Regions from separate parts of the Corynebacterium ureicelerivorans genome, predicted to be linked through region 2. Evidence: predicted binding sites of a transcription regulator. Region 2 holds the regulator's gene; the other holds the start of a gene.
The links. Region 2 encodes LexA, which represses DNA repair genes until DNA is damaged. Its sites were predicted from a motif close to CGAACANNTGTTCG; they were not measured.
Positions count from the first base shown of each region.

Region 1: the regulator LexA is predicted to act here: its motif matches at 3,880-3,893, upstream of CUREI_RS07675 (HNH endonuclease signature motif containing protein).

Region 1 covers NZ_CP009215.1:1,542,040-1,557,466, reverse strand. The annotation lists gene CUREI_RS07685 (DivIVA domain-containing protein) at 1-308, shown strand, start outside; gene ileS (isoleucine--tRNA ligase) at 548-3,724, shown strand; gene CUREI_RS07675 (HNH endonuclease signature motif containing protein) at 3,934-5,232, shown strand; gene CUREI_RS07670 (DNA polymerase IV) at 5,276-6,658, shown strand; gene CUREI_RS07665 (asparaginase) at 6,647-7,540, opposite strand; gene CUREI_RS07660 (hypothetical protein) at 7,616-8,206, shown strand; gene CUREI_RS07655 (hypothetical protein) at 8,207-9,130, opposite strand; gene lspA (signal peptidase II) at 9,180-9,701, shown strand; gene CUREI_RS07645 (RluA family pseudouridine synthase) at 9,691-10,620, shown strand; gene CUREI_RS07640 (hypothetical protein) at 10,621-11,121, shown strand; gene CUREI_RS07635 (efflux RND transporter periplasmic adaptor subunit) at 11,227-12,897, shown strand; gene CUREI_RS07630 (ABC transporter ATP-binding protein) at 12,934-13,644, shown strand; gene CUREI_RS07625 (ABC transporter permease) at 13,645-14,913, shown strand; gene dnaE (DNA polymerase III subunit alpha) at 14,971-15,427, shown strand, end outside.
Region 2 covers NZ_CP009215.1:1,379,834-1,395,260, forward strand. The annotation lists gene CUREI_RS06875 (hydrogen peroxide-inducible genes activator) at 1-292, shown strand, start outside; gene hrpA (ATP-dependent RNA helicase HrpA) at 308-4,252, shown strand; gene nrdR (transcriptional regulator NrdR) at 4,280-4,738, opposite strand; gene lexA (transcriptional repressor LexA) at 5,403-6,083, shown strand; gene CUREI_RS06895 (DeoR/GlpR family DNA-binding transcription regulator) at 6,162-6,947, shown strand; gene CUREI_RS06900 (1-phosphofructokinase family hexose kinase) at 7,018-8,001, shown strand; gene CUREI_RS06905 (PTS fructose transporter subunit IIABC) at 8,021-10,093, shown strand; gene CUREI_RS06910 (HPr family phosphocarrier protein) at 10,152-10,421, shown strand; gene CUREI_RS06915 (uracil-xanthine permease family protein) at 10,493-11,773, opposite strand; gene nagB (glucosamine-6-phosphate deaminase) at 11,895-12,620, shown strand; gene hflX (GTPase HflX) at 12,617-14,152, opposite strand; gene CUREI_RS06930 (hypothetical protein) at 14,223-14,966, shown strand; gene CUREI_RS06935 (hypothetical protein) at 14,985-15,427, shown strand, end outside.

The DNA of each region.
Region 1 (15,427 bases), 160 kb from region 2:
AGACCCGCTCCAAGCAGCTCGTGACTGACGCGCAGAAGAAGGCCGAAGAGACCACGAACGACGCCAACTCCCGCGCCGAGGCACAGATCCGCCAAGCGGAGGAGCAGGCCAACAAGCTGAAGTCCGAGGCCGAGCGCAAGCACACCGAGATCATGAACACGGTGAAGCAGCAGCAGACCGCGCTGGAGAACCGCATTGCGGAGCTACGGACCTTTGAGCGCGAGTACCGCACCCGCCTGAAGACCATGCTGGAGTCCCAGCTTGAGGAGCTCGAGGCGCGCACCACCACCGCACCGAACGAGAAGTAACACCTCGTTCTTCACAAACGCCCAGCATCGTTGTACGATGCTGGGCGTTACTCGTAACACGCGTTGATCCGGCCATCACCGGGGAGCGTTTCCGGAAGAACGGCCACTGCGCTCATTAGACCCGGACGTCGCATACGGAAGACGACACTTCCTTCACCGCAATGAAGTGGGGGCGTGTGCCCCAAGCAGGGTGGTACCGCGCAACACTGCGTCCCTGTACGGCTGAAGGAGGAGTAGCCATGGTTGGCAACGTCTACCCAAAGGTTGACATGACGGGCGGCAGCGACCGCTTCCCGGACATGGAGCGCGTCGTGCTGGATTACTGGGGCGCCGACGGCACGTTCAGGGCATCGCTTGAGCAGCGCGAGGATTGCGAGGAGTACGTCTTCAACGACGGCCCGCCGTTCGCAAACGGCATGCCCCACTACGGGCACCTGCTCACTGGCTACGTCAAGGACATCGTGCCGCGTTTTCGCACCATGGCCGGGTACCACGTCCCGCGCGTCTTCGGCTGGGACTGCCACGGTCTGCCTGCGGAGCTGGAGGCGGAGAAGCAACTGGGCATTACTGATAAAGCCCAGATCGAGGACATGGGCTTGGAGCAGTTCAACGAGTACTGCGCGAAGTCAGTGATGCACTACGCGGGGGAGTGGGAGGACTATGTCACTCGCCAGGCGCGCTGGGTCGACTTTGAAAACGGCTACAAGACCATGGACCCGGAGTACATGGAGTCCGTCATGTGGGCGTTTAAGGAGCTCTACGACAAGGGCTTGATCTACCAGGGCTTCCGCGTCCTGCCGTACTCCTGGGCCGAGCACACTCCGCTGTCCAATCAGGAGACCCGCCTGGATGACTCTTACCGTGACCGCCAGGACCCCACCGTCACCGTCACGCTGCCGTTGACCGGCGGCCGGGAAGGATTCGCGGGGGCTCAGACGTGGGCACAGCACCCCGAACTTCACGACGCGGCTGCGATCGCGTGGACCACCACCCCGTGGACCCTGCCGTCGAACTTGGCGCTCGCCGTCCACCCTGAAGTGGAGTACTCGTTGGTGACGGTCGGTGCAGACGGGGCCGAAGGTTTCGTCGATAAGCAGCTGCTGCTGGCGACGAGCTTGCTCGGCGCGTACGGCAAGGAGCTCGGCGACTACGACGTGGTGGCCACGTACGTGGGTGCCCAGCTGGAGGGCTTGGAGTACGAGCCGGTCTTCGACTACTTCCGTGACCACGACAACGCGTTTATGATCCTCAACGCGGATTACGTGACCACCGAAGACGGCACCGGTATCGTCCACCAGGCGCCGGCGTTCGGTGAGGACGATATGCTCACTTGCCAGAAGTACGGCATCGACCTTGTCATCCCTGTGGATGCGGACGGCAAGTTCACCTCGCTCGTGCCCGAGTACGAAGGCAAGCTGGTCTTCGACGCCAACCGCGACATCATCCGCGACCTGCGCGCGAAGGGCCGGGTGGTCCGCGACCAGACCATCGTGCACTCCTACCCGCACTCGTGGCGCTCCGGCGAGCCATTGATCTACATGGCCCTGCCCGCGTGGTTTGTGAAGGTGACGGATATCCGTGACCGCATGGTGGAGCTGAACCAGGAGATCGAGTGGATCCCTGAGCACATCCGCGACGGCCAGTTTGGCAAGTGGCTCGAGGGGGCGCGGGATTGGAACATCTCCCGCACCCGCTACTGGGGCTCGCCGGTGCCAGCGTGGGTTTCCGACAACCCGGAGTACCCGCGTGTGGACGTCTACGGCTCCTTGGACGAGCTGGAGCGCGACTTTGGCACCCGCCCGAAGTCGCTGCACCGCCCGCACATCGACGAGCTGGTCCGCCCCAACCCGGACGACCCGACCGGTAAGTCCATGATGCGCCGCGTGCCGGACGTGCTCGACTGCTGGTTCGAGTCCGGTTCCATGCCGTTCGCCCAGTACCACTACCCGTTTGAAAACCGCGAGGAGTTTGAGACCCGCCAGCCGGCGGACTTCATCGTGGAATACTCCGGCCAGACCCGCGGCTGGTTCTACGTGCAGCACGTGCTGTCCACCGCGCTGTTTGACCGCGTGGCGTATAAGAAGGTGGTCGCGCACGGCATCGTGCTGGGCTCGGACGGGCAGAAGATGTCTAAGTCCAAGGGCAACTACCCGAACGTGATGGAGGTCTTCGACCGCGACGGCTCGGACGCCATGCGCTGGTTCCTCATGTCCTCTCCGATCCTGCGCGGCGGTAACTTGATCGTCACCGAGCAGGGCATCCGCGAGGGCGTGCGCCAGGCACTGTTGCCTATCTGGAACGCCTACACGTTCCTGCAGCTGTACTCCTCCGAAGAGGCGCAGTGGTCGGTGGACTCGGACAACGTGCTGGACCGCTACATCCTGGCCAAGACGCACGACCTCGTTGCATCCGTGGGCGAGGCGCTGGAGGACACCCGCATCGCGGACGCGTGTGACGAGGTCCGCCGCTACGCCGACACGCTGACCAACTGGTACGTGCGCCGCTCACGCGACCGGTTCTGGGAGGGGCAAGAGGCGCACCCGGAGGCGTTCAACACCCTCTACACGGTGCTGGAAATCGTTTCCCGCACGGTGGCGCCGCTGCTGCCGTACGTCTCCGAGGTGATCTGGCGCGGCCTGACTGGCGGGCGCTCGGTGCACCTGACGGACTACCCGGAAGCCGCGAACCTGCCGGCCGACGCAGAGCTCGTCGCAGCGATGGACGCCACCCGCGCGGTGTGCTCTGCCGCCTCGTCGGTGCGCAAGGCGAACAAGCTGCGCAACCGCCTCCCGTTGCCGACGCTCACCGTCGCGCTGCAGGACGCGGCCAGGCTCGAGCCGTTCCGCGACACCATCCGCGACGAGGTGAACGTAAAAGACGTGGTGCTGACTGACGACGTCGATTCCGCCGGATCCTTCGAAGTTGTGGTCAACGCGAAGGTGGCCGGCCCCTCGCTGGGTAGGGACGTGCAGCGCGCGATCAAGAACGTCAAGGCAGGCAACTACGAGCGGCGCGGCGACGATGTGGTTGTCGATGGCGACATCGTGCTCACCCCGGCGCTCTACACCGAGCGCCTGGTGGCAGAGAACCCGGAGAGCACCGCCCGCGTGGACGCGGACGGCACGGTCGGCTTGGTGGTGCTGGACACCGAGGTCACCGAGGAACTCGAGGCCGAGGGCTGGGCGGCAGATGTTATCCGTGGTCTTCAGGACGCTCGCAAGCGAGAGGGCCTCGAGGTGTCCGACCGCATCGCGGTCGTGCTTGCGGTGCCGGCCGAGAAGGAAGCGTGGGCTCGCACGCACGCCGAGCACATCGCCTCCGAGACGCTGGCGACGTCCTTTGACGTAGTCACTGAGCCGGTGGACGGCCACGACGTGGTGGAGGGCGTCACCGCGGCCGTGCGCAAGAACGGTTAGCCCGCGGACCTTCGCGCTATGCCGCTGCATAGTGGTTTCCTAAACGGGGCCACTATGCAGCGGCATAGTTTTTCCTCAACGTGTTCGGCTAACCGCATTCCGGAATTCCGCTGAGTTGTCCACTTCAGTAGTCATTTTGCTTACAACTCTTGATTCGAACATATGACCGTCATATAACGGAAGTACGGCTTCAAACGAGGGGTGTGAACATGACAGCTGCAGTGGAAGAACAAGCGCAGGCTCGAACGGGTGGTCTATCAACGGACCTACTCGAAGAGCAGATCAAAGGTAACCATCTCACGGCGAACCATCACAGGGCGTGGATGCTGGACGCGGTGGGGCAATTCGACGAGCAGCAGCTCGCGGAAACGTACGGGGAAAAAACGACGGCGACTTGGCTCCGTCGCGAACTCAACCTCCCAGAAGCAACCGCGTTTGAGTATGTACGTGTGGCACGGGGATTGCGGAAGTACCGGCGGCTGTTCCACGCGTTTGAATCCGGGGTGATGCCATATTCGACCGTCCGTTTTCTCCTGCGGTTCCTCGAGGAAGAGAGCGAGGAAGAGCTCGTACAGCTGGCGCTCTCTCTGGCTTTCTCCGACCTGAAGTTGGTACTCGCGGGGGCGGGGCCGAAGGACCACGAGCCGACGGAGCCGTACGCCCGCGCGCGCGAGTGCGACGACGGCATGATCGCCTTCGAGTCCCGGCTGCCTGCGGTGGCTGGCCAAAAGTTACTGTCGGCGCTCAAGATCGCGCAGCTGGCCTGTTTCGGCCTCGAAGATCTCGACCCAGCTCACCTGCATGATCCCGAAAAGGCGCAGATGCTTATCGACGACGCAGCTGACGCCGAAGACGCCGTCCCAGCCGAGCAAGACCGTCAGCCGCGCCGACGCACCAAAATCAGCGCCGAGAGCATCGCCAACACTGTGTCTCGCTTCGGTCCGCCGGAGAAACAGGACGTCTACGGCGCACTGATGGCCATGATCGACATGGTCAGATCGAACCCGGCCAGCCCGCTGCGCAGCCCCGGCGTGCAGGTGAACCTGATGGTGAACCAGGAAGGGGGTTGCTGGATGCCCGAAAACCGCGCAGCCCGGTCCGAAGATGTGCGAAGCTACCTGGCCAACGCGATGGTGCGCCTGCACCTGCTGGACAAAAATGGACTCACTATCAACGTCGGGCGCTCCCAGCGGTTCGCAACGGACGGCCAAGTGCAGGCTCTGCTCGCGGTATGGGGCTATCAGTGCGCGATGCCCGGGTGCTCCCACCGCCGGTTCATCGAGATACACCACCTCAGGGAATGGGAATTCGGCGGGAGGACCGACATGGATAACCTCATCCCACTGTGCTCGAGCTGCCACTCGCAGGTAAGCCACGGCGTGATCACCATCGAGAGTGCGGGGCCCGACCTGATTTTCACGTTTAACGACGGGGCGCGGTTCGTCTCACGCGGCCGGGGGCTACCCAGGCGGATGGACTTCGTTACCGGATCGTCATTCGACGGGTGACGGGATTGGTGTTCGGCGTTCAGGGTGGTGCACAGTGGTGGGCATGAATCGCTGGGTGCTGCACATCGACATGGATGCGTTCTACGCGTCCTGCGAGCAGCTGACCCGGCCCACGCTGCAGGGCCGCCCCGTGCTGGTCGCCGGCGTATCCGGGCGCGGTGTTGTCGCCGGGGCGAGCTACGAGGCGCGAAAATACGGCGCCCGCTCGGCGATGCCGACGCACCGTGCAGCGCGCCTCGTCGGCAGCAAGGCAGTGCTCGTCTCACCGCGACGGCCCGTCTACGCCGCGGCGTCGCGCCGGGTGTTTGAGGTGATTGGCAGACACGTCGACGTGGTAGAGCAGCTCTCCATCGACGAGGCGTTCATGGAGCCAGCAGACCTTGTCGGGGCGAGCCCCGAGGAGGTTGAGGAGTGGTCGAACGGGCTGCGGGCGGCGATTAAGGAGGAAACGGGGTTGCCCAGCTCTATCGGGGCGGGACCCGGTAAGCAGTACGCGAAGATCGGCTCGGGGCGCGCGAAACCGGACGGTGTGTTTGTCATCCCGCACGACAGGCAGCTGGAGATTTTGCACCCGATGCCGGTCAACGCGCTGTGGGGAGTCGGCCCCGTGACTGAGACCAAGTTGCTCGCCGCGGGGATTGAAACGATCGGCGATCTGGCACGCTTGAGCGAAAAGGAGCTAGACATCGCCATCGGCGGGGCGGTAGGCAAGCAGCTGTGGTGGCTGGCGCGCGGGGTAGACGAGCGCCCAGTTGCACCGCGTGCCGTGTCCAAACAGATCTCCTCGGAGCACACCTACCCGCAAGACCTGAGCACCGCCGCGGAAGTGGACGCTGCTCTGGAGCGTGCGGCTGCAGAATCCCACCGACGGCTGCGCAAGGACGGCCGCGGCGCGCGCACGGTGACGGTGAAGCTGCGGATGGCGGATTTCCGCATTGAGTCCCGCTCGGCGACCCTGCCGTACGCAACCGACGACGCGGAGACGCTGCTCGCCACCGCGTTTCGCATCGTGCGTTACCCGGATGAGGTGGGGCCGATCCGCCTCGTGGGGGTGTCCTACTCCGGCCTCGAGGACACGCTGCAGGACGTGCTGTTCCCGGAGCTGGACCAGGCGATTGTGAAGCCGGCGCCCGTGACCGCGGATTACGAAACCGGCGTCAGCGACCACGAAACCCGCTTCGACACCGAGGCGCAGGAGGAAGCGGCACCGACGCAGGGGATCTGGCGCGCCACGCAAGACGTCTTTCACCCGGACTATGGGCACGGCTGGGTGCAGGGGGCGGGCAAAGGCTGGGTCACGGTGCGGTTTGAAACCCGCGCGACTGGGCCAGGCAGGATTCAGAGCTTGCGAGCGGATGACCCAGCATTGCAGCCGGCGGACCCGCTTGACTCCCTGGACTGGGACGACTGGTTCTCACAGCAGTGAGCGGGGGTTTACCCCTGTCGCCAGCGCGGTCGCCAGAGCGATTCGCGCCTGGCCTGCGCTGAGGTAGCCCGCCGGAAGCGCGCCGAGGCTCCCAAGCGTCGAGCCGCCCCCCGCGCCCCCGTACGCGAACGAGACCTCGCCGTACGGCACTGAGGTCGCGACCACTACCGGCACCCCGCGGCGCAGTATCTTTGCAACCGCTTTGCCCATCTTGGCTGACACGTTGCCGGAACCGAGGGCTTCCAGTACGAGCCCGTCGATAGGCGGTAGTGCATTGATGAGCGCGTCGTCGGCGCCGGCCCACGCCCGGATGATGGGGACGCGTACACCCTCGAGTGGGGCGGGCGGAACCGCCATGGGGCGGGGCAGCACGCGCGGGCTCGTGAGGGTGAACGCATCCCCGGCGGTGGTCTGTGTTTTCAGCAGCCCGCGCGCCGGAAGGGTCGCGCCCGCGAAATGCACCATCACGCCGCGGCTGTGCGTGGTGGCGGCGGCCTCGATGGCGCCGCGCAGGTTGGCTGGGCCGTCCGGGGTGGGATGATCCGCCGGCCGCATCGCACCGGTGAGCACTACTGGGCGGCGGTCCGAGTGGACGAGGTCCAGTGCGAGCGCCGTCTCAGCCATGGAGTCGGTGCCGTGGGTGACCACGACCCCGGAGACGTCACCGTCGCTAAGCAAATCCCGCACAACGGCGCGCAGCAGGTCCACTTCGCGCAGGCCCATGGACGAAGAATCCAGGCTGGCAATGTCAATGGCGCGCACGTGACGGGTGGTGCCGCAGGACGCGATGAGCTCATCTGCGGACAGTGTCGGGACGAGTGCTCCGCAAGCATCTTTGGTCGAGGCGATCGTGCCGCCGGATGAGATAACTACCACGCTCATGCAGACAGAGTGCCAGAAGCGAGCGGGTGTGCAGTAACGTGAAGCCGGAGATTTACGCTATGCAAGGAGATCTACGTGAAAGCACCGAAACTTGTCGCAGCCGCGGCCGCCGCTGGACTTGCACTGGGCCTGGCGGCTTGCTCCGAGGATTCGGACACACCTGAAACCACGACTGAAACCAAGGCGGTGACCTCCGAGGCCGCGCCAGCAGCGGAGATGCCCACGGCGGAGGAGCTCAACGCCGTGCTCCAGCGCGCGGCGGACCCGAACTTGCCTATCTCGGAGCGTGCGAACACGGTGCAGGGCGGCGAGACCTCCCCGGAGTTGTTTGATCTGATGACGCAGTCGCAGCAGCAATCCGGCGCGAACTTCCAGGTGGTCAACCCGGTGCTGCCGGGCTACACCGCCGACTCCGTGCTGGCCACCGTGAGCTTCACCCGCCCAGACGCCGAATCCCAGCTGGCGGAAGACGTGGAGTTTGTCCACGAGGACGGCAACTGGAAGATCTCCCAGAGCTGGGCCTGCTTCCTGGTCAGCAACACGCTCGCCCCGGAGCAGGTGCCGGACATGTGCAAGACCAACGCTCCCGCGGCTCCTGAGGCGCCTGCAGAGACACCCGCCGCTCCGGAAGCCCCGGCTGAGGCGCCGGCAGCGCCGAGCCTCTAACTACTCGACGCCGTACTGCACCGCGCGGGTGATGTCCTGGACCACCCGCGCTTTTTCGTCCCCGCCGTAGATGAGGCGGGTAGTCCAGGCGGACTGGCCGGATACCGGCAGTGGACGGGACAGGTCCACCACCAGCTGCCCTTGCGAGGTGGTGCTGGCTGATTTAACTTTCACGTCCTGCCCGTCGACGGCCACGCTGTCGCGCTGAGGACGCTCTTCAACTGCCACATCAAGCGTCAACCTGTCCCCATCGCGGGAGACCAGGGTGTAGGTGGTGATGCGCGACGTTGCTGCATCACCGGCGACGCGTCGCTCGACCGACCAGCTCGCGCCGGGCCCGATCGGCTCATCCGGGAAAATGACTGCGTTGTTGACAAGGGCGAGTAGCGCGGTTTCCACCTGCTGCAGGCCGCGTTCCGGTGCGCCGTCAGGAGCGAGCAGCTTCAGGCTGGAAATGCTCCCTGAGTCGTCGGCGCGCCAGCTCATGTGGAACCCCTCGGCGGCCGCAACGTCTTGTCCCACGTCCAAATTGGAGTGCTTGCCGGAGCCGGCGGTGAAGTCGATGCGCGTGTCGGCATCCTCCTCACCGTCCTCCGGCGCCGGGGCCTCGGTGCTTTCGGCGGCCAGTGGCAGGGTGGTTGTGTCCACGTCGCCGCCCGCGGGTGCCTCTGGCGCAGTACTATCGCCGGACTTCGCGACGTGCTGGTCCACGCCGGAGGAAACGGCGACGGTGGTGTCCCATTCGCCGTCGGGGAAGTAGCGCACCTCCTGGGGGTTGTCACCGGGGTTGAGGAGGGTGACCGAAGGGGCGTCGATAGGAAATGCCGGTACCCCGGCCACTGGGTCGTCGTCGGAGGGGGAACATGCGGTCAGAGTGAGAGCAAGGCCGGCGGCGGCGGTGATTGTGCGGAGGCTGCGGAACATTCCTCCGAAGCTACCTGGCCCGGGTGCCACCGGCTAAAGTGATACGGCGATGGATCACGCAACTCTTCCGGCAAGACCCGCACATACAGCACCGCGCCACCTCGGCCTCGTAGTGGCCGTCATGCTCGCTGTCGCGGCAGTGGACCAGCTGATTAAGCAGTTCATGCTGGGATGGCTGGAGCCCGGCGTGGCGCAGCCAGTGATCGAGGACTGGTTCCGCTTCTACCTGCTATTCAATTCCGGCGCGGCGTTCTCCATGGGGGAAGACTTCACCTGGGTGTTCACAGCGATCCAGCTCGCCTTTGTCGTCGGCGCGTTGTGGTTTGCGCCGCGGATGGACAACCGGTGGGAAGTGCTCGGTCTGGCGTTGGTGGCTGGAGGAGCGCTGGGCAACCTGTGCGACCGGCTATTCCGGGACCCCGGCTTCTGGTTCGGCCACGTGGTGGACTACATCTCTGTGGGCGACTTCGCGGTATTTAACCTCGCCGACGCCGCAATCACCGTCGGTGTGGGCGTGTTCATTCTGGCCACGCTCGCAACCGAATTGAGGGGAGCCGGCGATGAGCGGTGAGTTTCGGGCTCTGCCCGTGCCCGAAGGGCTCGAAGGCATGCGGGTTGACGCGGCTATTGCCAAACTGTTCGGCGTCTCCCGAGCCGTCGCAGCGGAAATGGCCGCAGAGGGCGATGTGCTCGTCGATGGCGCGGCAGCGCAGAAATCCGACCGTGTCGCGTCGGGCGCGATGCTGGAAGTCACCCTGCCGGAGCCGAAGCGCACCCCTCAGCCGGTGACGGAACTCGTGGAGGGTCTGGAGATTCTCTACCACGACGCCGATGTCATCGCGGTGGACAAGCCGGTGGGCGTGGCTGCGCACCCCACACTCGGATGGGAAGGCCCCGATGTCGTGGGCGGCCTGCAAGCGATGGGCTTTACCCTGCCGGATGCCGGGCCGCCGGAGCGCCAAGGCATCGTGCAGCGCCTCGACGTGGGAACCTCCGGCGTGATGGTCGTGGCCGCCAGCGTGCCCGCGTACTCCGCCCTTAAACGCGCCTTCAAAGAGCGGACGGTGGATAAGACCTACCACGCGCTGGTCCAGGGGTTGCCCGACCCAATTGAGGGCACGATCGATGCGCCCATTGCTCGCCACCCCTCGGCGGGTTGGAAGTTCGCCGTCGCGCACGGTGGCCGGCCCAGCGTGACGCACTACAGCGTCATCGAGGCGTTTCGGCGCGCAAGCCTGATGGATATTCACTTGGAAACCGGCCGCACCCACCAGATCCGTGTCCACATGTCCTCCGTGGGGCACCCGTGCGTGGGCGATCCGATGTACGGTTCCGACCCCAATCTGGCCCGCGAACTCGGCTTGAAGCGGCAGTGGCTGCACGCCACCAAATTGGGCTTCACCCACCCGCGCACCGGCGAGTACATGGAGGTCGTGTCGGACTACCCCGACGATTTGCGCGCTGCGCTGGAGAAGGTTCGGCAGGGCTAAATGCGGGCGGCGATCGTTGCTGCGGCGGCGCTTGTGGTCGCTGGTTTTTGGGCGGTGGGTGTCGCCGTGCCCCCGAAGCCGCCAGTGCCGCAGGGAGATGAGCTCGGCCCGCTGCCGGGCGAATCCACCCAGGCGTACGTGCAACGGGCGGAGGGAACCCTCGACCACGAGGACGCCTCGTTTTCGCTGGTCACGTTCGCCCTCCCCCTCGACGCGCCTGCAGCGGTGGCGGCGCTCCAGCCGGCCCCGCGCGTGAGCGCACTCGTTGTTGCCGGCGAGGCTCCGATCGTCGTCCCGGAGCCGTCGCCAGGCAGCTCGCGTATCGACGTCCTCCGGGCCGCCACCACGCAACCCCTCACCAGCGCCGTGGTGTACGCCACGCGAGAAGAGCTCCGTCGGATCACGGACGATTACCGCGTGCTTGCAGTGGAAATGCTGCCGGCTGATGCGGTGTGGGGTGCCTTCACACTCACCCGGTCAGCGACGGGTGGACGTGTATAGTTTTGCAACGTTGCATGCAGGCCCCTTACGCGAGGAGATCTCTTGACTTCCCACACCGACAGCTCGACCGCACGCAGGCGTTTTACTCGCGCGGGGCTTGCGCTAGTGACCACTTCGACGCTCCTTCTCGGCGCCTGCGGCTTCGGCGGCGGTGACAACGACGCCGATGGGGACGGCCTGAAGCCGGGCGACTACACGGTGGCCTCCAATGAGGGAGTCTCAGATAGCGTTGTGGTCAACGGGACGATTGAACCGGTTCGCTCCGTGAACATCACGACCCCGGTGCAGTCCGAGGTGGAAAAGGTGGCAGTGAAGGCGGGCGACCGCGTCCAGCCGGAGCAGTTTTTGGCATCCCTCAACTCCGAGCAGCTCGAGCGCCAGCTGGAGGTCCAGCAGAAGCAGCAGGCGAACGCGCAGGCCGATGCGCAGGCGGCGGTGGACCAGCTGCAATCCCAACTCAACGCCTACCAGGCGGGGTTGGATAACGGCACAAACCCCACGATCCGGGCTGCTCAGGCGCAGCTGAACCAGGCGCAGGCGGCCTATAACGCCGCCGTCGCCGCAAACGGCGGAGCTCGTTTGGTCAATCGTGGCGTGGACGCCATCGAGCGCGCTGCCGGCGGCATCTCCTCGCACTTGCCGGGTGTGCGGACCGCTGCGCCGGTGCAGCCGCCGGTGCCGGCGCCGGTGCCGGCGCCCGGTGTGGTGGCGCCGCCCGAGGTGGTGGGTGCCCCTGCTGCTCCCGCCGCGCCGAACCAAGGCGTGAGTCAAGGTAACACCGGCGGTGTGACCGCGGACCAACTCGCGCAGCTCACGGCCGAGAACGGCGGCGCTGCTGCGAGCGTGGCAGTGAGCACCGACGAAGCGTACGCGGCGTTGGAAGAGGCGAAAGCCAACCTCGCTGCTGCGCAGGCACAGGCCGCTCAGGAGCGCGACCAGCTGCAAGCGGAGCTGGATTCGGCGTGGCGCCAGGCGGAGGCGGCTCAGCTCGGCGACGGCGACGGCACCCTGGAGTACCAGGTGCGCGAATCCACGGTGTACGCGCCGCTGGCGGGCCTGGTCACGAGCGTGGACGTGCGAGAAGGCGACATTCCGCAAGGCAAACTCATGACGATCGCGGATGATTCCCGCCTGGTGATCCGCACCGATGTGCGCGAGGCGGACATTCCCAACATTGCGGAGGGCGACCGCGTGGAGTTCACCTCCACCGCCACTGGAAAGAAGAAGTTCAACGGCCGGGTTTCCCGGATTGCCCCGGCGGCCGATTCGGTCTCCGGTGGGAACCAGAATCCGGCCATAGAGATGGGTGGCCAGGCGGCCAAGTCCAGCGAGGTCACGTTCCCCGTTGAAATTGAGATCACCGGCGACAAAGAGGGCCTGCTCCTCGGCGGCAGTGCGCGCGCCGAGATCATCACGGCCGAGGCCAAAGACGCCCTGAATGTCCCGCTGGATGCGGTCTACGGCGAGGACAAGGACCAGAAGGTGCTGGTGCTGGCCACTGAGGACGACGACGCGACCACCGGCACGGTGGAGGAGCGTGCGGTGCAAACGGGCGCGTCCAACGACGTTGACATCGCAGTGACGGGCGGCGACCTCAAGCCGGGCGACATCGTGATCAACTGGCCGGACGAGTACACGGGCCGCATCGGTGAGAAGGTCGAGATCAACGACCCGAACTTCGATGGGGAGAAGGTGCGCGAGGCCCGCGAAAAGAAGGAACGCACCACGGCCACGGTGACGGTCACTAGTACCCGCCGGGCCGCCGAGGAGCAGTAGATGACTGCGCCCACCTCCTCAGTCAAGCACAGTGGCATGGCCGATTCCGGCCTGCTCATCGACATGCGCAACGTGGTCAAGACGTACAACGAGGGCGAGCCGAGTGAGCTCACCGTGCTGCACGGTATCGACTTCTTCGCGGATCAAGGCGAGTTCGTCTCCATTGTTGGACCATCCGGCTGCGGCAAGTCCACGTTGATGAACCTGATTGGCATGCTGGACCGCCCGACAAACGGGGCCTACGCCTTCAACGGCGAGCCGGTCTATGCAAAGGAAGACAAGGAACTCGCGGCCTACCGCAGCCAGAACATCGGCTTCATTTTCCAGAACTTCAACCTGATCGGCCGGATCGATGCACTGCAGAACGTGGCGATGCCGATGATGTACGCCGGCGTGGAGCGCAAGGAACGCGAGGAGCGCGCAGCTGAGCTGCTCAACCGCATGGGCATGGGCGACCGCCTCCACCACAACCCGAATGAGCTTTCAGGTGGGCAGAAGCAGCGCGTTGCCATTGCGCGCAGCCTCGCCAACGATCCTGACCTGCTGCTGGCGGACGAGCCGACCGGCGCCCTGGATTCCAAAACCGGCCGCATGGTGATGGACCTGTTCCACGAGCTCAACCAGGACCTCGGCAAGGCCATCGTCTTCATCACCCACAACCCCGAGCTGGCGGAGGAGACCGGGCGAGTGGTGGAAATGATGGACGGGCGTATCGCGGCCGTGCGCGAACCGGAAGGCGCGAAGTAGATGAACATCCGGGAATCCGTGCGGTTGGCCGTATCCAGCCTGAACACGAACAAGCTGCGTTCGCTGCTCACACTTTTGGGCATCATCATCGGCATCATGGCCGTGATCATCATCATGACGCTCGGCCGTGCGCTGGAAAATGATGTGATGGGCGGTCTTGAGGACGCCGGCACGACGACCTACCCGGTCATGATCCACGAGCGCGCGGAGGAAGGGGAAGGCTCCGACGACCCGTTCGCGGGTTTCAGCTTGGCCCCGCCGTCGGACGAGCGCGACGGCATGACCATCGACGAGCTCAATGAACTCGCCGCCGCCTTCCACGGCCGCGTGCAGGGCGTGGATATCGACACCTCCAGCGACGGCGAGGCAGCCCTCGATGACACCACAGCCAGCGTCAGTGTCAATCCGGTGCTTGCGGCGTCGCTCGATATCCGCAGCCTGAACGTCCAGTACGGCCGCGGCATCTCGCAGGACATGATCGATAGCCAACGGCCCGTGGCGGTGGTGTCGCCCGGGCTGGTGGAAGCGCTGTTTGACGGCGATGCGACCTCGGCCCTCGGCTCCCGCTTCGATGTCGAGGTGAACAACAACACCAGCGTGTTCACCATCGTCGGTGTGCTGGAGGAAACCGGTGACAGCCCAGCGTTCGGCCAATCCGCGTTCGCGCAGATCTACATCCCCATCACGTCGGCTGAGCGGGTCGGGATGGAAGTCGACTGGGTGCCGTCGTTTAGCGTTCGCTCCGCGGCGAACGAAGACCCGGAAGTGTTCCGCAACGACCTGCAGTCCTATCTAGACCGGAAGTACGCCGGAAATGAGGACTACGAGGCTGAGGTGTTCGACATCTCCGCGAGCCTCGAGGGGCTGACCACCATCTTCCGTACCCTGTCGACGGTGCTGTCCGCGATCGGCGGCATTTCGCTTCTCGTCGGCGGCATCGGGGTGATGAACATCATGCTCATTACGGTCACTGAGCGCACTCGCGAAATCGGAGTACGCAAGGCCCTCGGCGCCACGCAGAGCGACATCCGTGTGCAGTTCATCGTGGAGGCGATGCTGGTGTGTCTCATCGGCGGCATTATCGGGGTGATCCTCGGCGGCGCGGTCGGCTTGATCGCAAGCTCCGCGGTGCTGGAGATGACGTGGCCGCCGCTGAGCGCGGTGCTCTTCTCGCTGCTGTTCTCGCTGGCAACCGGCGTGTTCTTCGGCGCGTACCCCGCGTCGAAGGCGGCGAAGATGCAGCCTATCGACGCGCTCCGCTACGAATAACCGAACAGGGTTTCGGGGAGATCCGCCGGTGTCGGCGTGCCGTCTAAGATGACCCGCATGGCCAAAAAATCCTCCTTTGTGCACCTGCATAACCACACAGAATTTTCCATGTTGGACGGCATGGCCAAGGTGGATCTTCTGGCGGAGGAAGTCTCCCGCCAGGGCATGCCCGCGGTTGGCATGACCGACCACGGCAACATGTTCGGCTCCAATGCGTTTTACCGCCGCATGGTTGACGCGGGCGTGAAGCCGATCATCGGGATCGAGGCGTACATGGCGCCGGAATCCCGGTTCAACAAGAAACGCGTGCTGTGGGGCACGCCGGACCAGAAGCCGGACGACGTCTCCGCCTCGGGCGCGTATCTGCACCAGACCATGCTGGCGGAAAATGCCACCGGTCTGCGCAACCTGTTCAAGCTGTCCTCCCTGGCCTCGTACGAGGGCCAACTTGGCAAGTGGCCACGTATGGACGCGGAGCTGATCGCTGAACACGCCGACGGGATCATCGCCACCA
Region 2 (15,427 bases):
CAGCCCCGGCGCACAATCGGCGACGCGCGCCGCCTCGCTGACCACGGTGGTGCAACTGGTTGTCGCGGGTCTGGGCTCGACGCTGGTGCCGATGTCGGCCGTTGCTACTGAGTGCGCACGACCCGGCATCGCCGTCTCTGCGTTCGCCGACAGCGTGGAGGCGAAGCGCACCGTCGGGCTTGTCATGCGGTCGTCTTCACGGCGCCAGCAGGAGTTTGCGCGCCTGGGAGAGCTCATTACGCGTGCCTTCGAGAAGGCTACGGAAGCTAGTGTGGCGCTGCTGCCGCGCTAGACTCACGCTCTGGTTATGAATGAGCACGCAATACAGAAGTCGGCGCTGTACGAGGCACTCGACAGCGTCCCAATCGCAGACGTCCGGCGATTCCGCCGCCGCTTGAAAAACGCTCGCTCCCCCGAAGCGCTAGAAGCGATTGCCGCGGACGTGGAAAAGGCGCGCGCGGTTGTTGATGCGCGAGCCGCCCGCATCCCCGACATCACGTACCCGGAGAACTTGCCGGTGTCCGCGCGGCGCGAGGACATCATGGAACTGGTACGCGACAACCAAGTCGTGGTCGTCGCAGGTGAGACCGGTTCGGGTAAGACCACGCAGATCCCGAAGATGCTGCTGGAGATGGGCCGCGGCCGACGCGGATTAATTGGCCACACCCAGCCGCGCAGGCTGGCGGCACGCACCGTGGCGGAGCGCATCGCCGAGGAGCTGGGCCAGGACATCGGCCATTCCGTGGGCTACGCCATCCGCTTCGACGACCGCGTGTCCGACTCCACTGCGGTGAAGCTGATGACGGACGGCATCCTCCTCGCCGAAATGCAGCGCGACAGGTTCCTCAACGCCTACGACACGATCATCATCGACGAGGCGCACGAGCGCTCCCTCAATATCGATTTTCTGCTTGGCTACCTCAAGCGCCTGCTACCGAAGCGGCCGGACCTGAAAGTCATCGTCACCTCCGCGACCATCGACCCGGAGGCGTTCGCCCGCCACTTCGCAGACGCGGACGGCAACCCAGCGCCCGTCATCGAGGTTTCGGGACGCACCTACCCGGTGGAGATCCGCTACCGGCCCTTGGTTGAGCAAGTGCAGGCGAAGGACGGGTCAGTCAAGGAAATCGACACCGACATGATCGAGGGTGTCATCGACGCGTGCAAAGAACTCATGCGCGAAGGCGACGGCGACATCTTGTGCTTCTTCTCCTCGGAGCGCGACATTCGCGACTGCATGGAAGCTATTGAGAAAGAACATTGGCGCGGTGTCGAGGTCGTGCCGCTTTTCGGCCGCCTCTCCAACGCAGAGCAGCACCGGGTGTTCGCCCCGCACTCTGGCAGGCGCATCGTCTTGTCCACCAACATTGCGGAGACGTCGCTCACCGTGCCCGGAATCCACTACGTGGTGGACACGGGGCTCGCGCGCATCTCGCGCTACTCCACACGGACGAAGGTGCAGCGGCTGCCCATCGAGGAAATTTCCCAGGCCTCAGCCAACCAGCGTTCGGGTCGTTCTGGACGAACTGCAGACGGCATAGCGATCCGCCTGTACTCAGAAGAGAACTTCGAGGCCCGCCCCGAATTCACAGACCCGGAGATTCTGCGCACCAACCTTGCCTCGGTGGTGCTGCAGATGATCTCCTTGCGTCTTGGCGACATCTCTCAGTTCCCCTTTATCCAGCCGCCGGACCAGAAGGCGGTGCGCGACGGTCTCGCGCTGCTGCACGAACTCGGCGCCATCACCGGCACAGCACGCGACGGCGCACCGGGACTCACCGAGGTGGGCCGCGACATCGCCCGGATTCCCGTGGACCCGAAGATGGCTCGCATGCTAGTCGAGGCCAACCGCCTTGGCGTGCTCGACGACGTCACCGTCATCGTGGCGAGCATGACCATCCAGGATGTGCGCGAGCGCCCACTGGACTACCAAGCCCAGGCGGATCAAGCCCACGCACGGTTCAAAGACTCCACGTCGGACTTCTTGTCGTCGCTGAAGCTGTGGGACTACATCGGTGATTCGCGCGACGAGCTGTCCGGCAACGCCTTCCGCAAGCGGATGAAGCGCGAGTTCCTGCACTACATGCGCATCCGCGAGTGGTTCGACCTCGTGCGCCAATTACGCGACATCGAACGCCAGCTTGGGTGGTCCCGCGCAGAAAACGTCGCGGGGGAACGCGACGCCGATGCGATCCACAAATCCCTGCTCACCGGCCTGCTGTCCAACATCGGCGCACGCGACGGGAATTCGAAAGAATTCCAGGGTGCCCGCGGAACTAGATTCATGGTGTTCCCTGGGTCGTCGCTAAGCAAGAAACCGCCCGAGTTCGTCATCGCCGCGGAGCTGGTGGAGACCTCCCGGCTGTGGGCTCGGGACGTGGCCAAAATCGAGCCTGCGTGGGTCGAAGCTGCCGCCGGCGACCTGGTAAAGCACAGTTACTCTGAGCCGGTGTGGTCGCGCAAACGCTCCGCTGCCATGGTCCACCAGAAATCCATGCTGTACGGCGTCACGATCGTGCGTGACCGCCTCGTCCCCTACCACCGAGTGGACGCTGCGGGGGCGCGCAACATGTTCATCCGCCACGCCCTGCTCGAGGGCGACTGGAACCGGCACCACACGTTCATCGAACACAACGATGCGCTCCTCGCTGAGGCCGCGCAGGTCGAAGAGAAAGTGCGGCGTAGGGGCCTGGTTGTCGACGAAGACACCCTCTTCGACTTTTACGATTCGCGCCTGCCCGCGGATGTCACTACCGCACGCCACTTCGATTCTTGGTGGAAGAAGAAGCGGGCGCAGGACAAGCATTACCTCGACTTCGACCCGGACTCGCTGCTGGACGACGACGGTGTTGACTCGTCTGCGAACGCGTTCCCGCAGACGTGGCGCCAGGGCACGATCGACTACGCGCTGCGGTACAAATTTGAACCCGGAGACCCGTTCGACGGCGTGACCGTGGATGTGCCGGTGCCGCTGCTGGCCAACCTGCGCGCGGAAGGGTTTGACTGGCTTGTGCCGGGACTGCGATCTGAACTTGCGGCTGAGTACATCCGTACGCTCCCAAAGGCGCTGCGCAAGACCGTGGTGCCCGCTCCCGACTTCGCAAACCGGGCATTGGAGGCCATCCGCCAGGCGCAGGACGGGGCAACCGAGCAGGAACTTCGCGCGACGCCGTTTGCAGACACCCTGGCGGAAGCGCTGCGCGGCCTTGGCGGCCGCGGCATCAACGGCTCCGATTTCAACCCGGCAGCGTTACCCGCCCACCTCAAAGTGACGTTCGCGGCGATCGACCGTCGTGGCAAGGTCGTCGACCACGACACCGACCTCGACGCGCTGAAGCGCCGTCAAGCGGGCCAGATCAGATCGTCCGTGTCGAAGGCAAGCCACGCTTCTGAATCCGATGCCGTGGAAAAGTGGACGGCCGACTCGCTGGGTACGGTTCCCGAAACCGTCACGACCACGATTGACGGCAATGACGTGGACGCCTACCCCGCCCTCGAAGCCACTAAGGACGGTGTGCGGGTAACGGTGCACCCGACGAAGGCGGCTGCCGACGCCTCAATGGTCACGGCGACGTTGACGCTGTTGCTGCGGGACATCACTGTCAACGCTTCGCAGATGACCAAAGGACTGCCGTTGCGGCAAAAAGTCGCGGTGGATCGCTACCCGCACGGCGGAGCCGCCGGGCTTGTCGAGGATGCACGGGTGGCGGTGATCAGGGATCTCCTACTAGCCAACGGCGGCCCCGTCCGTTCGCCCGAAGACTTCGAAGCGCTCGCCGACACCATCCGCCCGCAGGTCGCAGGTGGCGTGCGCCGCGCCGTGGTCACGTTGGCCCCCGCGCTCGCGGAATACGCCAACATTGCGAGCGAACTCGACCAATGGGAGGGGCCGGCTATCGACGACATGAAGGCGCAATTGCAGTTCTTCCTGCCCAACAACGCTGTGACCGTGCACGGCATTGGGCACCTGCAGCACCTGCCGCGCTACATCGACGCGATGCGCATCCGCTTGGATGACATGCGGCTGGACCCCGATAGGGACGCAGACAGGCAGTCTGTAGTCGACTCGGTAAAGCGCTACCTGGCGCAGCGCATGAAGTCGCTGCCTGCGGGGCGTACCAAAACCAAGGCGTACAAGGACATCCTGTGGATGATCGAGGAGCTGCGTGTGAGTCTCTTCGCGCAGCGGCTGGGCACTCCGAGACCGGTAAGTCAACGCCGCATCGAGAAGAAAATCGACGCGCTACGCTAGCGCTCACTGCCGCCGATGTTCGCCGCGCTAGAAGTCTTCCCGGTCGCGGCGGCGCATCAAGCGGATTTCGGACTCGAAATCGTCCGCACTTTCAAACGACTTGTACACCGAGGCGAATCGCAGATAAGCAACCTCGTCGAGCGCCCGAAGTGGCTCGAGCACCGCGAGACCGATTTCATGGGCCGGGACCTGAGAGCTCCCCTGAGCGCGGACGGTTTCCTCCACCTCTTGGGCGAGGCGTTTCAACGCGTCGTCGCTCACATCCCGCCCCTGGCACGCGCGCCGCACCCCGACAATAAGCTTGTCGCGGTCAAACGGCTCACTCACGCCGTTTCGTTTCACCACGGTCAGCACGGCCTTTTCAACGGTGGTGAATCGCCCCCCGCACTCGGTGCACTCTCGACGCCTCCGAATAGCCGAGCCTGCCTCGACAAGCCGTGAGTCAGTGACACGAGACTGCTCGTTGTGGCAAAACGGACAAAACACGGTTTTTCACCCCCGGGGTAGTAGCGATTTGGCGTGGCAGTGAGTCTACGCCCCTGCTACCGTGCGGCTACAGCCGCTGTCCGCGCCACCTCACCGCTTGGCGCTGCGGCAGAACTTTCCCCACCGGAGAACACACCGCCGAACGCAGAACCGATGAGCAAGGCCGCGGTCATAGACACTCCGAGGATCACCGTATCCCGCGTCTCGTGCCGAGATTCGAATGCCTCTCCCGTGCCGGCCACTGCCCCAGAATCGGCTCTAGGCGCGCGTTCATACATTCGATTCAAGCTACTGAGCGTTCGAACACCAGGAGTTCCGACACGGCGGCTTGCGCCGGAATCCACGTCCCAGACCTCCGCCGGCGGCACGACGGGCACACCGCTGCAACCGGCTTGGTAACGGTTCTGCACAGGATTAATAGCAATAGACACGGTCGTGCTCCCTTCACTTTGCGGCACACATTAAGGTGGGTACCGATGCGCCCGCTCGCGGGTGCGTTCATATGTTCGAATGCGATTACGTGTTCGATTTATAGCAGGCGTTGCAGACCGTGTCTACCCCGCGATCCAGACGATCGAACATGAGTGCCCTCTCTGGTAGGTTTTGAGTGACGAAAGCCCGCAGAGTCCCCTCACCAGATCCCACAGAGCCAGAAGGAGTTGTCATGGCACGGAAGAAGTCTGACCCCGCCACACCGGATTACAACGCACTGTCAGACCGGCAGCGCCGCATCTTGCAGGTCATTCAGGACGCCGTCGTGCTTCGCGGCTACCCGCCGAGCATCCGCGAAATCGGTGACGCGGCCGGGCTGCAGTCGACGTCTTCGGTTGCCTACCAGCTCAAGGAGTTGGAGAAGAAGGGCTTCCTGCGCCGCGACCCAAACAAGCCGAGAGCCGTGGACTTGCGCCAGCTCCCGGACACCGAACGGAAAAAGCGCAAGCCGCAGGAGGCGAAACCACAGGATGCGTCGAACGCCCGCTTCGTCCCGGTCTTGGGACAGATCGCTGCGGGCGCACCGATCCTCGCCGAGGAAAACGTCGATACCTACTACCCGTTGCCGGAGGATCTGCTCGGTGACGGCGATGTGTTCATGCTCCAGGTTGTCGGCGAGTCGATGCGGGACGCGGGCATTCTCAACGGGGATTGGGTCGTAGTGCGCTCCCAGCCCGTTGCAGAGGAGGGCGAGTTCGTTGCCGCGCTCATCGACGGCGAGGCGACGGTGAAGGAGTTCCACCGCGACTCGACAGGCGTGTGGCTGCTCCCGCACAACGACGCGTTCTCCCCCATCAAGGGTGACGATGCAGAAGTGATGGGGCGCGTCGTTTCCGTATTCCGCACCCTCTAGCTTACAAATCCCCACGTCCGGGGGAAGACTGAAACTGACTCCAGCGGCCGCGTGCCCGCTTTTGGGATACTCATTCGCATGTATGCAGAGGAGCGCAAGCGCCAGATTGCATCACTCACGGCCGTCGAGGGGCGTGTGAGTGTTGCGGACCTCGCCGAAAAATTCGATGTCACGGCTGAAACCATTCGACGCGACCTCACCGCGCTGCATGCCGAAGGGGTCGTCCACCGGGTCCATGGCGGCGCTGTTGTCAATCAGGCGTTTCTCACCACGGAACAGCCTCTCGACGCCCGGTCCCGCTCTGCGTCCGCTGCCAAGAACGCCATCGCGCGCGAAGCCCTCCAATTCCTGCCCCGCCACGCCGACGCTGGCATCTTCCTCGACTCCGGCTCAACCACCCAACTCTTCGCCGGCCTTCTGCCCGAGCACTCGCCCGCGCGGAACTTCTCGATTGTGACGAATTCGCTGCCAATCGCATTCGATCTGGCGTCCGCCGGCCTCGACAACGTCCAACTGCTCGGCGGCTCCGTTCGGGCGATCACCCAGGCTGTTGTCGGCGGTACCGCGCTTCGCACCCTCGCACTCATGAAGGCAGACGTGGCCTTTATCGGCACAAACGCGCTCACGATCGATCACGGCTTATCCACCGCAGACGCACAAGAAGCGGCGGTGAAATCGTCCATGGTCACCAACGCGAGGAAGGTTGTCGTCTTGTGCGACTCGACCAAGATCGGTAACGACTATCTGGTCAGTTTCGCGCCGCTCGATGCCGTTGACGTTGTGGTCACCGACGCAAGCGCTCCCCAATTATTTGTCGACGAGCTACGGCGACATGACATCGAGGTAGTCCTTGCCCAGGTGTGACCCACCCCCCGTTTAGCGCCGATCGTGTCCGATCATTGCACAAACCCACACAATCGGACACACTCAGGGTGTGAGGAGCACAAAGAGCACGAAGCGAATCGTGACGGTCACCCCCAACCCCAGCATCGACGCCACGGTGCACATTCCCGCGCTGAGACGCGGGGAGGTTGTGCGTGCCACCGCCACCCGCAAAGAGGCCGGCGGCAAAGGCATCAACGTCGCGCACGCCGCGGCTATGGCCGGCTACGACGCGACCGCGGTGGCACCTTGTCAACAGTCCGACCCGTTCGCCACCGCCATGCGTGCCGTCCCCGTCGCGTTTGTCCCCGTGCACATTGCGTCTGCCGTCCGAACGAACACGGCAATTACTGAGGACGACGGCACCACCACCAAGGTCAACGAAGCGGGCTCCGAACTCTCCGACGCTGAGCTAAGTGCGGTGGAATCTGCTCTGGCTCGGAATTGCAGCGGCGCTGACGCCGTCGCGCTTGCTGGCTCCCTTCCGCCGGGGGCTCCGGCCGACTGGTACGCATCCCTTGTCCACACGGTGCGCGCCAGCGCCACCGACGCGATCGTCGCCGTGGACACTTCGGACGCGCCGCTTCTCGCGCTTGGTCAGCACTTGCCTCTCGCCGCCCCCGATGTCATCAAGCCCAACGCGTTCGAGCTCGCCCAGCTCACCGATAACGACGGCCGTGAGCTGGAGGCCCGCGCCGCTGCAGGCGACTATGCCCCCGTCGTTTCAGCCGCGCGCGATCTGGTGCAGCGCGGCATCCGCGAGGTCCTTGTCACGCTCGGCAGCGCGGGCGCGTGTCTGATCACCGCTGAAGCAGCCTGGGCTGCAACTCCGCCGCCCACCGTTGTGAAATCCACGGTAGGCGCCGGCGACAGTTCGCTCGCCGGGTATCTCACTGCGCGTATCGACGGCGAGACGCTCGCCGACTGCCTGCGCCGCGCTGTCGCGTACGGATCGGCCGCGGCCGCGCTGCCAGGTACCGGGCTGCCCGCACCTACGGACGTACATCTCGATCACACAGACGTTTTCCCTGTATAACTCCACGAGAGAAGGCCCCGTGAATTCCCCTCTTATTACACCCGAGCTTGTGCAACTTGACGCAGATTTGGGCAATGCACCGCCCGACGTCATCGCTCGCCTGGCGGCCTTGGTCGTTGGCGCAGGGCGAGCCACGGACGCCGCCCCGATAGCGGATGCGGCAACTGCTCGCGAGGAAAAGGCTGGCACAGGCGTCAATGGCCGGGTCGCCATCCCGCACTGCCGCAGCGCTGCGGTGTCCGAACCCACGCTCGCGTTCGCGCGACTCTCCAACCCTGTGGACTTCAACGGCCCCGACGGAGATGCAGAGCTAGTCTTCCTCATCGCTGCCCCGGAGGGCGGCGGCAAGGAGCACCTGAAGATCCTATCCAAGCTTGCGCGCGCGCTGGTGCGAGGCGATTTCGTGGACCGGTTACGCGCCGCAGCAACCGAGCAGGAGATCGTTGATGCAGTGCTTGAGGTGGTCAATGCCGAGCCGAACAAGAAGGCGAAACCGGCTGGTGGACAGGTGGCGCCCGTTGCGCCGGCAGGATCGTCGTCAAGCAAGGCGCCTGTGCGCATTGCCGCAGTGACATCCTGTGCGACCGGAATTGCGCACACGTACATGGCCGCCGACGCGCTGACGCGAGCTGCAGAAAGGCGCGGCGATGTGGAGCTGCGCGTGGAGCCGCAGGGCTCCTCCGGCGGCGACCGGCTGGACCAAGCCTTCATCGACTCGGCCGACGCCGTCATTTTCGCACACGACGTTGCCGTGCGCGACAAGGAGCGCTTCGCCGGAAAACCTGTGGTGGATAGCCCGGTGAAGCGCGGCGTGAATAAGCCCGACGCGATGATCGATGAGGCGATCGCCGCCGCTGGAAACCCCGATGCGCCCCGCGTGGCCGCCGCGTCGTCGACATCGGGCACCGAGCAGACGGACGCGTCGTCCGAGACGTGGCCGAAGCGTCTGCAACAGGCGATTATGACGGGCGTGTCGTACATGGTGCCGTTTGTCGCTGCGGGCGGTCTGCTGCTGGCGCTCGGTTTCCTGTTTGGCGGCGCCGATATGGCGAACGGGTGGCAGACTCTCGTCACCGATTACTCGCCGACGAACCTTCCGGGAAACGAGATCACCATCGACGGTGAAGCCGTCTCGTTCGCTCGCTCTGGCTGGCTGCTTTATCTCGGCGCGGTCTTCTTTGCTACCGGTCAGATGGCTATGCAGTTTGTCGTACCGGCGCTGTCCGGCTACATCGGCTACGGCCTCGCGGGCCGTCCCGGCATCGCCCCCGGGTTTGTCGGCGGCGCGATCTCCGTCATGGTCGGCGCGGGCTTCATCGGTGGGTTGATCACCGGCCTGCTCGCCGGTGCTGTCGCGTACTGGATTCAGACCTGGAAGGTGCCACGCTGGCTCGGCTCGCTCATGCCGGTGGTGATCATCCCGCTGCTGACCTCGCTTGTCATCGGCCTTCTGATGTTCCTGCTCCTAGGCCGCCCGCTCGGTGCGGTCATGGAGGGCCTGACAAGCTGGCTCGAATCAATGTCCGGCTCGTCCGCGGTGCTGCTCGGCCTGATCATCGGTCTGATGATGTGCTTCGACCTGGGCGGGCCGGTGAACAAGGCAGCGTACCTTTTCGGCACCGCCGGTCTATCCGCCGGCACGCAGGGTGCCTACGAGATCATGGCCGCTGTCATGATCTCCGGTATGGTACCGCCAATCGCGCTGTCCATCGCCACGTTCCTTCGAAAGTCCCTGTTCACCCCCGCAGAGCAGGAAAACGGCAAGTCCGCGTGGCTGCTCGGCCTCTCGTTCGTCTCCGAGGGCGCGATTCCCTTCGCCGCAGCCGATCCGTTCCGCGTCATTCCCGCAATGATGCTCGGCGGCGCGACCGCCGGTGCAGTTTCCATGGCGCTGGGGGTTGGGGCCCAAGCGCCGCACGGCGGTGTGTTCGTTATCTTCGCCTACGACCCTTGGTGGGGCATGCTCGCCGCGCTAGCGGCCGGCGTTGCTGTGGCCACGGTCGCGGTCGTTGCGCTGAAGCAGTTCTGGCCCAACCACGAGATCCGCAAGGCCGCAGAGCAGGCGCAAACCCCCGTGTCCGCTACGGCGTAGGGGCGTACACTCGGCAATGATCTGACGTATTGACAAACCCTGAAAGGTAGATTGCATCATGGCTTCGAAGACAGTGAAGGTCGGCTCCACCGTTGGCCTGCACGCCCGCCCGGCGACTGTGATCGCGGACGCCGCTGGCGAGTACGACGACGAAATCCTGCTCACCCTTGTCGGCGGCGACGATGACGACGAAACCGACGCAGCGTCTTCGCTGATGATCATGGCGATGGGTGCGGAATTCGGCGACGAGGTTGTCGTCACCTCCGATAACGCTGAGGCGGTCGAGGCAATCGCGGCGCTCATTGCCAAGAACCTCGACGACGAGTAAGCGGTGTTCGCTTAGCGACGGCGCAACGCCCGGGCAGCCGATACGGCCGCCCGGGCGTTGCTCTGTCCGCTCTAGTTCCGGAGTCGTCCTTCCCCAATCGTGTCGTAGACCCACCGCATGAGCGGGTATACGACGATGATGCCCACCGACCCCAGCGCGATGCCTTCCAGCGTGACATCGCCGACATCGAGGGTGAGGTTACCGATACCCACAATGAGGGCGACAGCTGAGGCGGTGAGGTTGGCTGGATCGGTGAAGTCCACCTCGTTGTCCTGCCAAATGCGAACCCCCAGCATGCCGATGAGGCCGTACAGCACGAGACACGCGCCGCCGAGAACGCCGGCGGGGATTGTGAAAATCACGGCGCCAAATTTCGGGATGAACGCGAGGATCATGGCAAAGACGGCCGCGACCCAGTACGCGGCCGTGGAATACACCTTCGTCGCCGCCATGACGCCGATGTTTTCGGCGTAGGTGGTGGTACCCGATCCGCCGAAGCCACCGGCGAGCGTCGTGGCGATACCGTCGCCGATCAAGGCCTTGCCCTGCAGGTGGTCCAGGTCGCGCCCCGTCATTTCGGAGACCGCCTTGACGTGACCGACGTTTTCCGCAATCAGCACCACCAACACCGGCAGCGTGACCAGCACTGCGGCGAGATGGAACTCGGGGCGGTGGAATTGGGGCAGCCCAATCCACGGCGCTTCGCCGATGGTCTCCAGTGCATCCTCGCCGAGACCCCCGGTCATCGCCGCGAATATCCAACCCACCAGCACGCCGATCAAGATGGATAACCGTGAAAGAATGCCGCGCGTAGCGACGGTCACCACCACAACTGTGAGGAGCGTGACCCCTGCGACCCACGGCTGGGTCTCAACGTTGGCCACCGCCGTCGGCGCGAGATTGAACCCGATAAGGGCCACAATCGCTCCTGTGACAACAGGGGGCATCACCGCGTCGATGACCCTCTTTCCTGCCCACTGGACAACGACGCCGACGAGTATGAGCACAAGGCCCGTCACCAACACTCCGCCGAGCTGCGCGCCCATGCCGTACTCCTGCGAAGCGGTGAGCGGCGCAATAAACGCGAAGGACGATCCCAGGTAGCTTGGCACCTTGTTGCGGGTGAGCAGCAGGAAGATGATGGTGCCCAGGCCGGAGAACAACAGCGTCGTGTTGACTGGAAAACCGGTCAAGGTTGGCACGAGCAGTGTGGCGCCGAACATCGCGACGACGTGCTGCATGCCGATGCCGATGGTGCGTGGCCAGCTAAGCCGCTCGTCGGGCGCAACTACGGCCCCGGGGTCGACGGTGCGCCCGTCGCCGTGCAAGTTCCATCCAAGAGAGTGCTTCACGGGTGAGCATTATCACCCCGCGAGCCCGCGTCGCGGTGCACCGGGGGTGGTCGGAGCCACTCAGCCACCCCGTACCCGCCAGCGCGGAATTCAGCGGCAGGTTCTTGCTACGTTAAGCCGCATGGACATCGTTGTGCGCCCTAATGTCGGACAAGTCGGCGTGTACGCAGCCGAACTGATCGCGCCGTTCGCCCATGCAGGTGCCACGCTCGGTTTGGCAACTGGCTCGACGCCCAATCCCACGTACGCGGAACTTGTGCGCCGCCACCGCGAGAACGGGTTGAGCTTTGCGGGCTGCGAGGCATTTCTCCTTGACGAGTACGTCGGCCTCGATCCGGCGAATGAGCAGTCGTACTACTCCACCATCCGCCGCGAGTTCACCAGCCATATAGATATCAAGGATGCGAAGGTGCATTCGCTCGACGGGCTGGCGCCAGACCCAGAAGCGGAAGCACGCGACTACGAGGCCCGAATCGCGGCGGCGGGCGGGATTGACGTGCAAATCCTCGGGGTGGGGGCAAATGGCCACATCGCCTTTAACGAGCCGCCGAGCGCGCTTGATTCGCGTACTCGGATGGTTGATTTGCACCCAGTCACCGTCGCCGACAACGCGCGCTTCTTCGATGACGAGGAGCAGGTGCCGCGCCAAGCCCTCACGCAGGGCGTGGGCACCATCATGGAGGCGCGCACCATCGTGCTCTTAGCTACGGGCGCGCGGAAGGCCGACGCCGTGCACGCGCTCGTGGAGGGCCCAGTCACTTCGGCGTGCCCAGCGTCGGCGCTGCAGCAGCATCCGCGCACCACGATCGTCCTAGACGAGGCGGCCGCGGCGAAACTCACGCGTTAGCCGACCACGAATTCCGCGTACTGCTCGGCAAGGACGCGCGGCAGACGGACGTCGATGCGCGTCCCCGCCTCCTCGTACTCCTCGGAGCGCACCGTGCCTTCGTCGTGGACGCGGCTGACAACGTCGCCGCGCGTGTAGGGCACGACCATGGTGACGTGGGCGTCGATCGAGTTGAGGTGCTGTTCGATGCGCACCTCGAGCTCCTCGATGCCCTCGCCGGTGAGCGCTGAGACGAACACCGCGGTGCGCCCAGTCTTCTCAAACGCGTGGCGCAGCTCCGCAAGCACCAGCGGGTCAGCCTCGTCGATCTTGTTCACCACGACAATCTCGGGCGGCATGTCCTCGCCCGAATCGCGGGTGACCTCCGCAAGTACTTCATTGACCGCCTCAATCTGCTTCAGCGGGAACGCGTCGGAGCCGTCCACAACGTGGAGGAGCAGGTCCGCGCCGGACACTTCCTCGAGGGTGGACTTGAATGCCTCAACCAGCTGGGTGGGGAGGTGTCGGACGAAACCGACGGTGTCGGTGAGCACCACGTTGCGCCCATCAGCGAGCTTTGCCCGCCGCGTGGAGGGGTCGAGGGTGGCAAACAGCGCGTCTTCCACCAGCACGCCTGCGCCAGTCATCGCGTTGATCAGCGAGGACTTGCCGGCGTTGGTGTAGCCGGCAATCGCAATTTTGGGGATGGTCGAGCGCTGGCGCTGCGCCCGCTTCACTTCACGGGCGGTGGTCATGTCGCGTAGCTGGTGGCGCAACTTGGCCATCTCGGTGCGGAGTCGCCGTCGGTCGGCCTCAATGCGGGTTTCACCGGGGCCACGGAGGCCGACACCGCCGTTGGACCCGGCGCGGCCGCCGGCCTGACGCGACAGGTTGCCGCCCCAACCGCGCGTGCGGCTGTACAGGTACTCCATCTGAGCGAGGCTCACCTGCGCCTTGCCCTCCCTGCTCTTCGCGTGTTGGGCGAAGATGTCGAGGATGAGCATGGTGCGGTCGATCACCTTGATCTTCAGGGCCTCCTCCAGCGCGATCATCTGCGACGGCGAAAGTTCACCGTCGAAGATCACCGTATCCGCCCCGGTGGCCTGCGCGATGTCGCGCAGTTCCGCAACCTTGCCGGAGCCAATGTACGTGCCCGGGTCAGGCTTATCCCGCTTCTGGTACAGCATGTCCAGCACCTCAGCGCCGGCGGTCTTGGCAAGCGCCGCAAGCTCCCACATGCTCGCCTCGATCTCCGCGACGGTCCCCTCGGTCCACGCGCCCACGAGAAGGACTTGCTCAATACGGAGCTTCCGGTACTCCACCTCGTACCCGTCCGCCTGCTCCTCGGAGCGAAGCTCGGTGGCTCCGGTAACGGAACGGAACGAGTTTCTTTCCGCCAAATCGAGGGCGCCGACAGTCGGCTCCGCACCGGGTTGCGGCTCATTGTGGCGGAATGCCTGGCGCAGCAGCTCGTCGTGGGTGCGCTGCTCCGGCGTCAGTTCGTCGTCAAGCAAAAAGTGTTCTTTCCTGTCTTTAGCAAGGTTCACTGTCATATCTACCGGATTCAACGCGGGCTGGCCCGGGATTCTTCCCGTTGTTGGACACCGGCTAGGATCTAGCGCCATGAGCACAGCAGTGAGCACCGATCTTTCCGCACTCGGCCTCAACTTTGACAAGTGGCAGGACGCTGTGGAGGCCGCGATTGCCACGGACCGCCTGTCCGTCGTGGGTGAGGTCCGCGGCGGGCAGCTGATCCAGTACACCGACCCGTCCGGCGCGCAGCTGAACATCCTGGCCGTTGAACCGTTTGCCACCTTCGCCGGTTTCGAGTCGGTCACCCGCACATACGCGCACATCACGCCGCTCAACGACGTCGTCGCGCTCGCCGACGTTGTCGACCCGCGCGGCAACGCGATCGCGTCGCTGACCGTCAACCTCGCCCAGGAGCCGTTGCTTGTCGACGACCCCGGGCTGGAATGGCAGGAGCTGTCGGTGACCGCGCTCGGCCTGGCCGTCGATTCCTACGAATCCACCGAGGCCTACCTTGCGCTGCACCCTGGAGCCGTGGTGGGCGCGGTGACCTCTGCGGGTGCCGACGCGGTGGCCAGCGGCAGTGCAACCACCCCTGACGCCAGCGCCGAGTTCTCCGGCCGCGTGCTGGAGGCCGAGTACCGTACCTCGGCGCTGACCGGCCAGCGGTTCATCCACGTTTCCGTCGACGCCGCGTTCCCGTTTGACGTGTGCCTGCCGGACGGCGAGCTGCCAAAGCGCGACAGCGTGATCGCCGGTACTGCCGTAATGGCCGGCTCCATCCCCACCCCCACCGGAGGCGGTTGCGGCGGATCGTGCGGCTGCGGCGGGCACTAAGCGTGTAAGAGGGGCACGATGAGCTCACCGGACAGGGACCTTTCACGTGCGCTGCTGGGCGCGCTCGTGCTTGCCGCCGCCGTGCTGCTCGTGCTCACGCTGAAACTGCCGGGCCTCCTGCTGTCTGTGCTGCTGGTCATCGGCGCGATCCTCATGGCCCGCCGGGTGCAGGCTGACCCGGAGGCGCTGGCCATCCGTTCCTCGCTCCAGTACGCCCGCGATGACATTGCCGAGGTGCTGGCGGCCTACGACCAGCTACAACACGGTGCTTCTGCCGCCGATGTCGCCGACCGCACGCTGCACTACCCTGCGCTGGCGAACCCGGATAACACGGTGCCTCAAATCAACGAGTTCCTCCTCCGGGCGTCTTCCGCGCGCAGGTTTGTGGCGCGCGTCGACGGCTACCTCGACTCCCCCACAACCGACAAAGCGCAGCTGGAGCGCATCCTCTCCGTGGCCGA